Bremerella sp. P1: one gene and its partner. The protein of the gene in region 2 binds, or shares a complex with, the protein of the main gene of each other region. Links are inferred from orthologs where the notes say so. Each region holds a gene or a part of one and is shown on either strand. Other genes may lie near its edges.

The links.
Region 1: the proteins of hisH (region 2) and hisF are in contact, whole or in part, in a crystal structure (PDB 6RU0), measured with the Thermotoga maritima proteins. The link is inferred for Bremerella sp. P1 from one-to-one orthologs. Residues at the interface, in WP_004080484.1 of Thermotoga maritima: Asn15, Arg18, Arg22, Arg117, Leu118, Pro119, His120, Met121, Gly122, Trp123, Asn124, Asn134, Gly135, Tyr136, Tyr138, Val140, Tyr158, Glu180, Lys181, Ser182, Ser183, Lys184, Ile185; in WP_004080486.1 of Thermotoga maritima: Met1, Leu2, Ala3, Arg5, Ser40, Glu41, Asp45, Glu46, Ala70, Glu71, Ile73, Asp74, Ile75, Pro76, Phe77, Asp98, Lys99, Ser122, Gln123, Glu161, Thr195, Leu196, Asn247, Arg249, Glu251.

What each region holds. Positions count from the first base shown.
Region 1 is NZ_CP118164.1:2,229,232-2,233,579, reverse strand. What follows is about bases 1,483-4,348. They hold hisF (imidazole glycerol phosphate synthase subunit HisF), read left to right. Parts: upstream 1,483-2,464; coding sequence 2,465-3,232; downstream 3,233-4,348. Other genes in these bases: PSR63_RS09180 (type IV pilus twitching motility protein PilT), read left to right, coding at 3,302-4,348; PSR63_RS09190 (ATP-dependent DNA helicase), read left to right, coding at 1,483-2,078. In the rest of the region: more of PSR63_RS09190, read left to right, coding at 54-1,482.
Region 2 is NZ_CP118164.1:764,875-770,834, forward strand. What follows is about bases 1,181-4,175. They hold hisH (imidazole glycerol phosphate synthase subunit HisH), read right to left. Parts: upstream 2,985-4,175; coding sequence 2,376-2,984; downstream 1,181-2,375. Other genes in these bases: PSR63_RS03175 (hypothetical protein), read right to left, coding at 1,181-1,522; hisA (1-(5-phosphoribosyl)-5-[(5-phosphoribosylamino)methylideneamino]imidazole-4-carboxamide isomerase), read right to left, coding at 1,536-2,258; PSR63_RS03190 (OmpA/MotB family protein), read right to left, coding at 3,178-3,978; PSR63_RS03195 (hypothetical protein), read right to left, coding at 4,041-4,175. Also shown: PSR63_RS03170 (elongation factor G), read right to left, coding at 1-628; more of PSR63_RS03175, read right to left, coding at 743-1,180; more of PSR63_RS03195, read right to left, coding at 4,176-4,634; PSR63_RS03200 (prepilin peptidase), read right to left, coding at 4,697-5,960. UniProt on the Escherichia coli protein: IGPS catalyzes the conversion of PRFAR and glutamine to IGP, AICAR and glutamate. The HisH subunit catalyzes the hydrolysis of glutamine to glutamate and ammonia as part of the synthesis of IGP and AICAR.

The sequences.
Region 1 (4,348 bases), 1.5 Mb from region 2 along the record:
GTAAACAGTTACCGACCCTGTAAAGCCATACCAGTCAGTCAAGCAGTTCACGGATGGATAACCTGTCAATCGAGGACGTTCTCGGCCCCCAGGGGCTGATCGCTCGTCGATTACAACAATACGAACAGCGCCCCGAGCAGATGGCCATGGCCCAGGCCGTGGGCAAGGCCCTGGCCAAGAACCGCCACCTGGTGGTCGAGGCCGGGACGGGCGTCGGCAAGAGCTTTGCCTACCTGGTGCCGTCGATCCTGTGGGCTTGTGGCCAGCAAGGAAATGGTGAGAAGTCCCGCCGCGTGGTCATCTCGACCCATACAATCAGCTTGCAGGAACAGCTGCTGGAAAAGGATATTCCGCTGATCAACGCGGCCATTCCCTTGGAATTCACGGCCGTGCTGGCCAAGGGCCGTGGCAACTACGTGAGCCTGCGTCGGCTGGGATCAGCCTCGCTTCGCAGTGCCAGCCTGTTCGACAAAGACGAAGAGACGACGCAGCTCCGCACGCTCAAAGAGTGGTCGAAGAAGACGGCGGACGGCTCGCTAAGCGATCTCGACTTTCGCCCAGCCATCAAAGTGTGGGACGAAATCGCCAGCGACAGCGGCAACTGCCTGGGACGCAAGTGTCCTTCGTACGACGACTGTTTCTACTACCGGGCTCGCCGCCGGATGCAGAACGCACAGCTGCTGATCGTGAACCATGCGTTGTTCTTCAGCGACCTGGCCCTGCGGCGTAGTGGCGTCAGCTTGCTGCCTTCGTACGACGCGGTGATCTTCGACGAAGCGCACACGCTGGAAGGGGTCGCCGGCGATCACCTGGGGATGTCGGTCACGTCGACGCAGATCGACTTCGCCCTGAACAAGCTGTTCAACGAACGCACCCAGAAAGGCCTGCTGGTCCATCACGAGTGCAGCGACGCGATGAACCAGGTAGTGCATACCCGCTATCGAGCCCAGCAGTTTTTCAACGAGCTGGATAGCTGGCTGGAAGAGAACCCGGGCGGAAACGGCCGCGTGAACGTGCCGGAGCTGATCCCGAATGTCCTCTCGCCGGCGATGGCCAAGCTGGCCCAGATGGTGAAGTCGGAAGGGGATCGCTTTGAAGAGGAAGGTACGCGGCAAGACTTTCATTCGCTGTCGGACCGCATCTTCCTGATGGCCGACTCGATCGAAGCCTGGCGGATGCAGAAGATGGAACACACCGTCTACTGGGTCGAAAGCAGCCAGCAGCGTGGACCTTACCGACGAGTGAAGCTGTTCGCCACGCCGATTGAAGTGGGGCCAGTGCTCAGGGAAGAGCTGTTCCAGAAGGTGGACAGTGTGATCCTGACCAGCGCGACGCTATCGTCCTCGCCGAACGAGGGCTTTGACTTTTTCAAGGATCGCATCGGCATCACGCGAAACGACGAGGTCACCTCCGGCAGTCCGTTCGACTACAAGAAGAACGTCAAGCTGGTCCTGGTGAAAGGGATGCCAGACCCCAGCAATCGCCGCGACTACGACCAGGCGCTGGCCGATATGGTGAAGCGGTACGTCGAGCAAACCCAGGGGCACGCGTTCGTGCTGTTCACCAGTTACGACATGCTACGCAACTGTGCTTCCCGCGTGAGCCGCTGGATGAGCCAGAACGGGTACACGCTGTTCAGTCAGTCCGACGGCATGCCACGTGGGCAGATGGTACAGAAGTTTAAAGAGACGCCGGGCTCGGTGCTGTTCGGAACGGATAGTTTCTGGCAAGGTGTCGACGTCCCGGGGGATGCCCTGCAGAACGTGATCATCACCAAGCTCCCGTTCAGCGTGCCGGACCATCCGCTGCTTCAGGCTCGGCTGAATCAAATCAAGGAACGCGGCGGCCAGCCGTTCTCGGAGTACCAACTGCCCGAGGCGATCATCAAGCTGCGGCAAGGCTTCGGCCGGCTAATCCGAGGGCACTCGGACAAGGGCATCGTGGTCATCCTCGACCCACGCGTGCAGACGAAGGGCTACGGACGAGCCTTTCTAAAAGCGCTACCGGAGTGTCACCTGGTGGAAGATAGCTTTGCCCAGGCTGGCTCGGCGAAGCCGACTTGGGATGACTATATCTAGGATCGAACGCGGAGATCTCCTGGATTGTTCATTGCGTTTACCAATAGCCTCCTAGGCCTGGAAGGCCGACCGAAAATACGATGGTTGGATTCGGTCGCCCTTCCAGGGCTTACTTTACGACGGGCCCAGAGTACCAGGGGTTATCACCCCTGGCTACATTCGGCCGGGCCTCCGGCCCTTAGGGCGTGGGGGCTTTGTGCTTTGCATTGCCCGTTGTTGGGCATGTGCCTGCGTTAATTTCAGGTGTCAGGAAAGCACTCCATACTCAAGTGGGGTTAGTTGACCCTGACTCCTGTCCCGCTTACAGTAGATTTGCCTTTCTACGGGCCCTTTTCTGGGTTCGGTTTTGTTAATGCAACCCTTTCTGAAAGCTGCGGTTAGCATCGATGTTGGCCAGCCGTGTCATACCGTGTTTGGACGTCAACCAAGGGCGTGTCGTCAAAGGAACGAATTTCGTTCAGCTGCGCGACGCCGGTGACCCGGTCGAAGTCGCTGCGCGCTACGAGCGCGAAGGGGCCGACGAGTTGGTGTTTTTGGACATTACTGCCAGCCATGAAGAACGCGACATCATCCTCGATGTGGTGCGGCGAACGGCGGAAGAGGTGTTCATGCCGCTGACCGTTGGGGGCGGCATTCGCACGATGGAAGATATTCGCTCGCTGCTTAATGCGGGGGCCGATAAGGTCTCGATCAATTCGGCGGCCTGTAAAGATCCCGAGTTCGTCAGCCAGGCGGCCAAGCGATTTGGTAGCCAGTGCATTGTGGTGAACATCGACCCCAAACGCGTACAGAAAGATGGCCAGGAAGTGTGGGAAGTCCACATCAACGGCGGTCGCAAGCCGACCGGCCTCGAAGCGGTCAGCTGGGCGAAGCGGGTTGAAGAGCTGGGTGCCGGCGAGATCGTACTGACGAGTATGGATCGTGACGGAACCAAGGATGGCTACGATCTGGAAGTCACCAAAGCGGTCAGCGAGGCGGTAACGATTCCCGTGGTGGCCAGCGGTGGGGCAGGGCACCCCGAGCATTTGGCCGACGCGATTCTGGAAGGCAAGGCAGATGCTGCCCTGGCAGCGAGCATTTTTCACTTCGGCCAGTTTACAATTCATGAGACCAAAGAATTGATGCGCGACCGGGGAATTTGTGTCCGGCTTTGATTTCACGGCCGTCGCGAATCAAAATGAGGCGCTTGTCCTCGAACGTTCAGGAACTGAGGTAGAAGAGTCATGGCAGAGATCGATAAAGCGATAGCCGAGAAGTTTCTCTCGGGGGACAAAGAGTACGAAGTCGACAAGATCTTCCGCGCCCTGGTGAAGCTGGAAGGTTCCGACTTGCACATGAAGGTGGGCCGCCCGCCGATCGTGCGCGTCAACGGTACGCTGAAGAACCTCAACCGGGGGCCGATCGATGCCGAAGAAATGCTGCGACTCTTGTGGCCTCTGCTGGATGAACGCAATACGAAAATCTTCCAAGACAACGGCGGTGCCGACTTTGCCCACGTCGTTGACGTCGACGGCGAGAAGTGGCGTTTCCGTGTGAATATGTTCACCCAACTGGGCAACGTCGGTCTGGTCGCTCGTCGTATTAACAACTGGATTCCCAACTTCGAAGGGCTGAACATTCCGCCGGTGATGGAAGAACTGTGCAAGTTCGATCAAGGGATGGTCCTGCTGGCCGGGGTGACGGGTTCTGGTAAGTCAACGACGATCGCGTCGATGCTCAACTGGATCAACCGACACTACTCGAAACACATCCTGACGCTGGAAGACCCGATTGAATTCGTCTACACCGAAGATAAGTGCCTGATCAATCAGCGCGAGATCGGGCAAGACGTGAAAGACTTCGAGATTGCGATGGCGCACGCCGTGCGTGAAGACCCCGACATCATCCTGATTGGTGAAATGCGTGATCAGGAAACGTTCCTCACGGCTATCCACGCGGCGGAAACGGGGCACTTGGTGTTCGGAACGATCCACGCTTCGAGTGCCTCCAGTACGATCGGCCGTATTCTCGACTTGTTCCCCGAAGAAATGCACGGCTCGATTCGCAGCGCTATCGCCTTCAATATGAAGGGGATCGTCGCGCAGAAACTCCTCAAGTCGATCAAGCCGGGCGTCGGCCGTGTGCCGACGGTCGAGATCATGACGATGAATCCAACCGTCCAGAAACTGATTCTGGAAGGCAAGGACAGTAAGCTGCCCGATGCGATTCGTATCGGTAAAGACGACGGTATGCAAGACTTCACGATGAGCCTCAAGTCGTTGATCGACAAA
Region 2 (5,960 bases):
TCCATTCTTCGTCCGCCTCGATAGCCGCTTCTACGAGCGACTCTTTATAAATGGCTGGATCGATGGGGGCGTTGGACGTGTCGGCCTTCTCATCGAGAATATCGACGACACCAACGATGGCGCCGTTCTCTAGTCGAGGAAAGCTGATCGGAACGCAGGCCTGGCCGAACGTCTCGCGGATCGATTGCATCAAGGACGCGAAGTCGAGGTGCTCGGTATCGATCTTGTTGACAACAATCATCCGGCCAATGCCGGCCTTTTCGGCTTCTTGAAAAACACGCCGCGTATTGACGGCGATACCTGCGTGCGCGTCGATGACGATCATGGCCGTGTCGGCTCCGCGCATGGCCGAGATGGTATGGCCAATGAAGTCAGGGTAGCCGGGAGCATCGATTACGTTGAAGCGAAGTCCCTGATGTTGAAAGTGGGCGAGAGTCGCCTCAATGGAAAGATGGTGAGCCTTTTCCTCCGGCTCGAAATCGCAGACACTCGTTCCGTCGTCCACACTGTGCGTTCCGTCCACCGCGTGCGTTATCTCAAGTAGGCGGTCGATCAGGCTCGTCTTCCCAGTCGAACCATGACCGCATAAGACAATATCGCGGACGGTCTCTGTTGCACAAGTTGCCATAACTAAACTCCTTTCGTGCTTTGGGAATAGACACGAGAAAAGGGCTTTCCCACGTGGGGAGTACCACGGGGAACCTCTTCTCCGTGGGGTGATTTGTCTATGGCTATTTATGGGCTATTCGTCGTTGTGTACCGCTTCAGGTTGTGGATCTTGTGGCTTGGTTGATAACTCAGGTTGTTGTTCGGATGAACTGGTTGTCCCAGGTCGATAAACGGCCGGGTCGGATGCGTTTGCTTCTTTTGCTTCGACGACGATGAGGTGAACATGTTGATCCCCCATAGGTGCAGCGAAGACTAACTTCGAGGTCGGAAACTCTCCTTCGTAAGCAAGAGCCCCGGCCACCTCGTCGAAACGCCCAAGGCGTTGATCGTCTACCGTCATTATACGTGGTTGACGATTTGCCGTGTGGGCTTCGACCCGAAACATCAACTGTCCGCCAACTTTTCGTACGCCCCAGAAACCAGCAAACTCACCGCTCTTGAATTCGGGGTGAGGGCTGGTGGAAGCACTGATCACGGCAGGACGAATGTAGGTATAGGTATCTGCCTGACGAGGCCAAGAGGCAACCGTCATCTGCTTTTCGTAGAGTGGTTTCTCGGTCCGGCTCTGCCGCCGGATGAGCTCAGCAATCTCATCCTTCGGGTCGAGTGCCCAGCGGTAGGACGAGTCGTCGATCACATGGAATTCAAGCCCCAGGCGATCGACTTCCTGGGCTGGTAGCGTGACGACCTGGTAGCTCACTAGGCACTTGGCCGGTCGGAAGTAAGAAAGGTAACCAAACACGCCGGCAAACAGGGCGACGATCACCATCATCGCGCCCAGGCTAAAGCGTAGTCCCCAAGTTTTGCCCGAGCTTGGGACGACCGATTCAGAAGTCAGATCACGCTCGGGCATAGAACTTAATTGGTTACCTCACACCGCCAGCGGCTTCGACCGCCTGACGTACGGTTAATCGGCCTTCGTATAAGGAACGTCCCACGATCGCACCGTCCAGTCCGGCGGCGGTCAGGTTCTTCACGTCCTCGACCGAGGTGACACCGCCAGACGCAACGACTGGCACTTTAACGGCTTCTTTCATGGCCTGCATGGCTTCGACATTCGGACCGGCCAGCATGCCGTCGGTAGCGATGTCGGTGTAGATAATGGCCGCCATGGGCAGATGTTCGAACGTTTTGGCCAAGTCGATCGCCGAGGTGGTGCTCACCTCCAGCCAGCCATCGGTGGCGACCATGCCTTCTTTGGCATCGATTCCGACAACGAGCTTTTCCGGGAATTTCTCGCACATGGCGGCAAACCAATCGGGCTCACGCAGGGCCTTGGTGCCGATCACCAAGCGGGCCAGTCCGAGATCGAGAAGTTCGTCAATGGTCTTCTCATCGCGAATCCCGCCACCGACTTCACAGGGAATGTCGACAGCGGCAACGATCGCAGAGATCGCGTCGCGGTTTTTCAGACTTCCGTCCTTGGCCCCATCCAAGTCGACCAGATGGAGACAATCGGCTCCTTCATCGACCCATCGTTTCGCCATTTCAGCCGGGTCATCCCCGTAGACCGTTTCGCGGTTGTAGTCTCCTTGTTGGAGTCGCACGCATTTGCCACCGAGAAGATCAATGGCCGGCCAAATTTGCATCGTGGGTCCCTTTCTCCGCCGAACGGCCGAACCCTTCGGCGTCCTGGCAATATCTCACAAGAGGTAACAATCAGCAAGAAAATTCTTGCCACTAGATCAAGTTAATGCGGGGGATATCTACGCCAACTGGGCAAAGTTGTGAAGCACCGTCAGCCCAGCCTGTTGGCTTTTTTCGGGGTGGAATTGGGTAGCGTAGAGGTTGTCTTTCCAGACGGCAGCGCAAAAAGGGCTGCCATAATCGGCCGTAATCGCGACCACATCGTCGCTTTCTGGAACGACATAGTAAGAGTGAACGAAGTAGAAATTCGTCCCCTCGTCGATCCCTTCAAAAATGGGCGGTCGGTGCACGAAGTGAGCCTGATTCCAACCCATATGGGGGACTTTAAAGCCATGGGGCAGTTCAAACTTCACGACCTTGCCAGGCAGAATCCCCAGGCCTTCGTGTTCGCCCCCTTCGTAGCTGACGTCGAACAGCATCTGCAGGCCCAGACAAATCCCAAGAAACGGGGTCCCGGCTTCAATCTGATCGCGGATCGGGCCTTCAAGGTCTCGGCGACGGATCTCATCGACCGCGTCTCCGCATGCTCCCACGCCAGGCAGAACAAGCTTGGTTGCCGCGGCTATCTCTTTTGGGTCGCTGGTGATATGCGCGGCGTGCCCCGTCTTTTCAAAGGCTTTTTGGACACTCCGCAGGTTACCCATCTGGTAGTCGACGATCGTGATCATCAGGCGAGCAAGTTCACTATTCGAGGCAAATCAACGACAGAAACGCAGCGGGAAGAAGCATCCCCACGGCAGACACAACCCATGGACAAAAGTTCGCCCAAGGGCCCTATTGTAGTTCGTTTTGGCCTGACTGGTTAGGCGGTAGAAAAGGTTCCCTGGGGGAAACCTGGAGTGCGTCTCAGATGCATGTGTTCTAATTGTCGGACTGGGGATAGATCACCAGGTCGACGCGTCGATTCTTCTGCTGACCGACCGGAGTGGCGTTGGAAACGACCGGATGGTTCGATCCGTGTCCTACGACGACCAGTCGCGAGGGATCCATGCGGTAGCGTGAGGTCAGCTGGTCGAAGACGGTTTGGGCCATGCTGGCCGACAGTTGATGGTTGGACGTGTAAGGGGGCATCGCCGGCTGATTGTCGGTGTGCCCTTCGATGCCAATCTTGTTCTGAGGGAAGTCCCTTTGCAGGGTACTGGTCAGTTGCGAGAGGATGTTGTCCGAGTTGGGAATCAACGAGTTGGTTCCGGTCTGGAACAACGCGTCGGCCGGGATCTCGATACGGAGTACATCGCCATCCTGCCGGGCAGTGACGCCGGGGATTTGAATCTTGTTGAGTTCCGAGGTCAGACTGTTGTTCGGCCGAATCACCGCACCACCGCGGTACTGGGTCGAAGCCATCATGGTCTGAACTTTTTGCTGCTGTTCTTTGGCCAGTTCCTGCGACTGTGCCAGTTGGCTAGTCGTGTCGTTCAGTTGGCGACGAACGAGCGAGAGCTCATCCTGCAAGATCTTCTGCTGCTGTTGGGACTGAGCCAGCTGCGAGTGGAGATCCTGGTTCGAGGCATCCAAGCCAGAAGCACGGCGTTCAAATTCAGCGATCTGGGCCTGAGTTTGCTGCTGCGCAAGGACTTGCTGTTGCCGCCAGGCTGCATTTTGATTGCAGCCCAAGCCAGCAAGTGCTAGCGAGACCAAGGTGAAACAGCACAAACGAAACATGGCAGGCCGTGTCGGCTAAGGGCCGGGGAAACTTGAGGCAAAATCAGGAATTGCGGCGGATATTAACAACCCACCCTATCATCGACAAGATCGATTTCGTGCCCGGCGTCCTCGAAAGTCGCGGCCAGATCAAGAGATGGGATCTCGCGGCGGAAGTTTCCCAGTGGCTCGGCTGGAACCGGCAGCCACCCGTGCCGCGGATACTCGCCATAGAAGCGTTTGATGAAGTGCCGACCCGAAAGGTGCTCGCAGTGGGTCTCCCACCCCAGACGCTGCATCAGCCGCGAGCTGATCTTCTCGTTGGAAAGCTCGCAGACGCTGGCATTGGCCCGGCGGACTTCGGCTACCCAGTCCAGAACTTCCAGGCTGCGGCGAAGGGTCTTCCAGGTCGTCTGCCGGGTCGATTCGACGTAGGCCAAGGTCAGAAAGCCGGGCGAACTGATCGGGAAGTTGTAATACAACCGAACGTGATCCCCACCCCGGCGATGCTTCCAACGACCGAGCGTTTCGATCTCCAGCCGGGAAATCAGCTTCGGCCACGGACGTAGCGTCAGCGAGTGGAATGTGCCTGATTCCACTTGGATAACGCCATAGCGTCGGCGGCGCACAAGATCAGTGGCGCTGTTCAAGTTGTTGGTGGTTTCGATCCAGAACATGGGTGAGGTCCTCGAAGCAAGGATAGCTCACCGTTTAGAGGCCGTTTGTAGCGATTGTGCGGTTACGCTTCGTCCGGATAGATGAACGTGAACTTGATCCAGACCCACGCCATCAGCATGCCCCCCAGCACCAACGGCAGAGCCAGGAACAGTGCCGGCAGCCAGGGTCCCAGGCCCAAGAGCGGGCCATACTGCTGCCATAATCCTCCCCAGAAGATCATCGCGATCAGCGTTCCGATACACAGGTAAGGACCGTACGCCAGGTAGGCATCTCCGGTAAGCAGATAGTTCACGATGGCAAACAAGCACGCAATGAACGGCGCGAGGAAGAAGATCACCATCACCGGCTGCCAGCCGATGTAGGCCCCAATCATGCACATGAGCGTCACATCACCAAAACCCATCGCTTCCTGCCCCATCGCCAAGCTGGCAAAGAAACGGACCATCCAGATCAACAAGCCGGCAAAGGCCATTCCCAGCAGTGCCGAGAACACCGATTGCCAGACAGCCTCGCCACCCCACATCCATGCGGCCGAGACGAACGCAAGCAAAAGGGCCAGCATGCTCAGGTAGAACCAGTTCAGCGAGTAACGTACGAAGCTGGCTACCAGGTAACGGAAGAGTTTCGTCATCCCTCCTTTAGTCCAGATCAGCTTCGGGCAAAGGGCGAACCACCAACTAACCGCCAATATGAGACCAACCACCAAGGCCGAGCTTCCATTCCAAGCCGCAGGCCAGTCACTCAGTGCAGCCGCATGCAGCGGGATCGCTTCCATCTGGCTTCCCGGCTGTGACAACCCGAAGAAAGGCCGCCCTTCCGGGATCGGCAGTCCCACGAAGGGAAGCAACCAACAGAAGACGAGTGCCACCAGAAAGCCGGGCACCGTGACGTAGTCAGGGATCGTGCGTGAATCGAAGTCGATAAACGTGGCAATCACCATAAACGAGATCAACACGATGTGCTGCAAGTAGATCGAATGCAACGCCGCCTGGCTGAGCGGAACGTTGACCGTGATGGGAACCAGTTCTCCTGAGATCACCCAGTGGTAATACCAGGCAAAGAAGAACCCGCAGCCCAGTTCAATCAACAGCGGCTGCACCCAGTGACCGGTTCCATGCACCTTGCTTTCACGGGCAAGGCCGAGCCAGCCGAAGACCGGTACTTTATCCAACAAGCTGCGCGGTGGGACGTCAGGATGTGGCTTGCTCCAGGGATCGTAATTCTTGGGCACCCACGTCCAGCGATAGATGGCTCGGTTGAGTTGCCCGGCCACGATCGCACCGAAAACGAAAAGACCAATCAGTCGCACATTCAGCGGAAGTCCA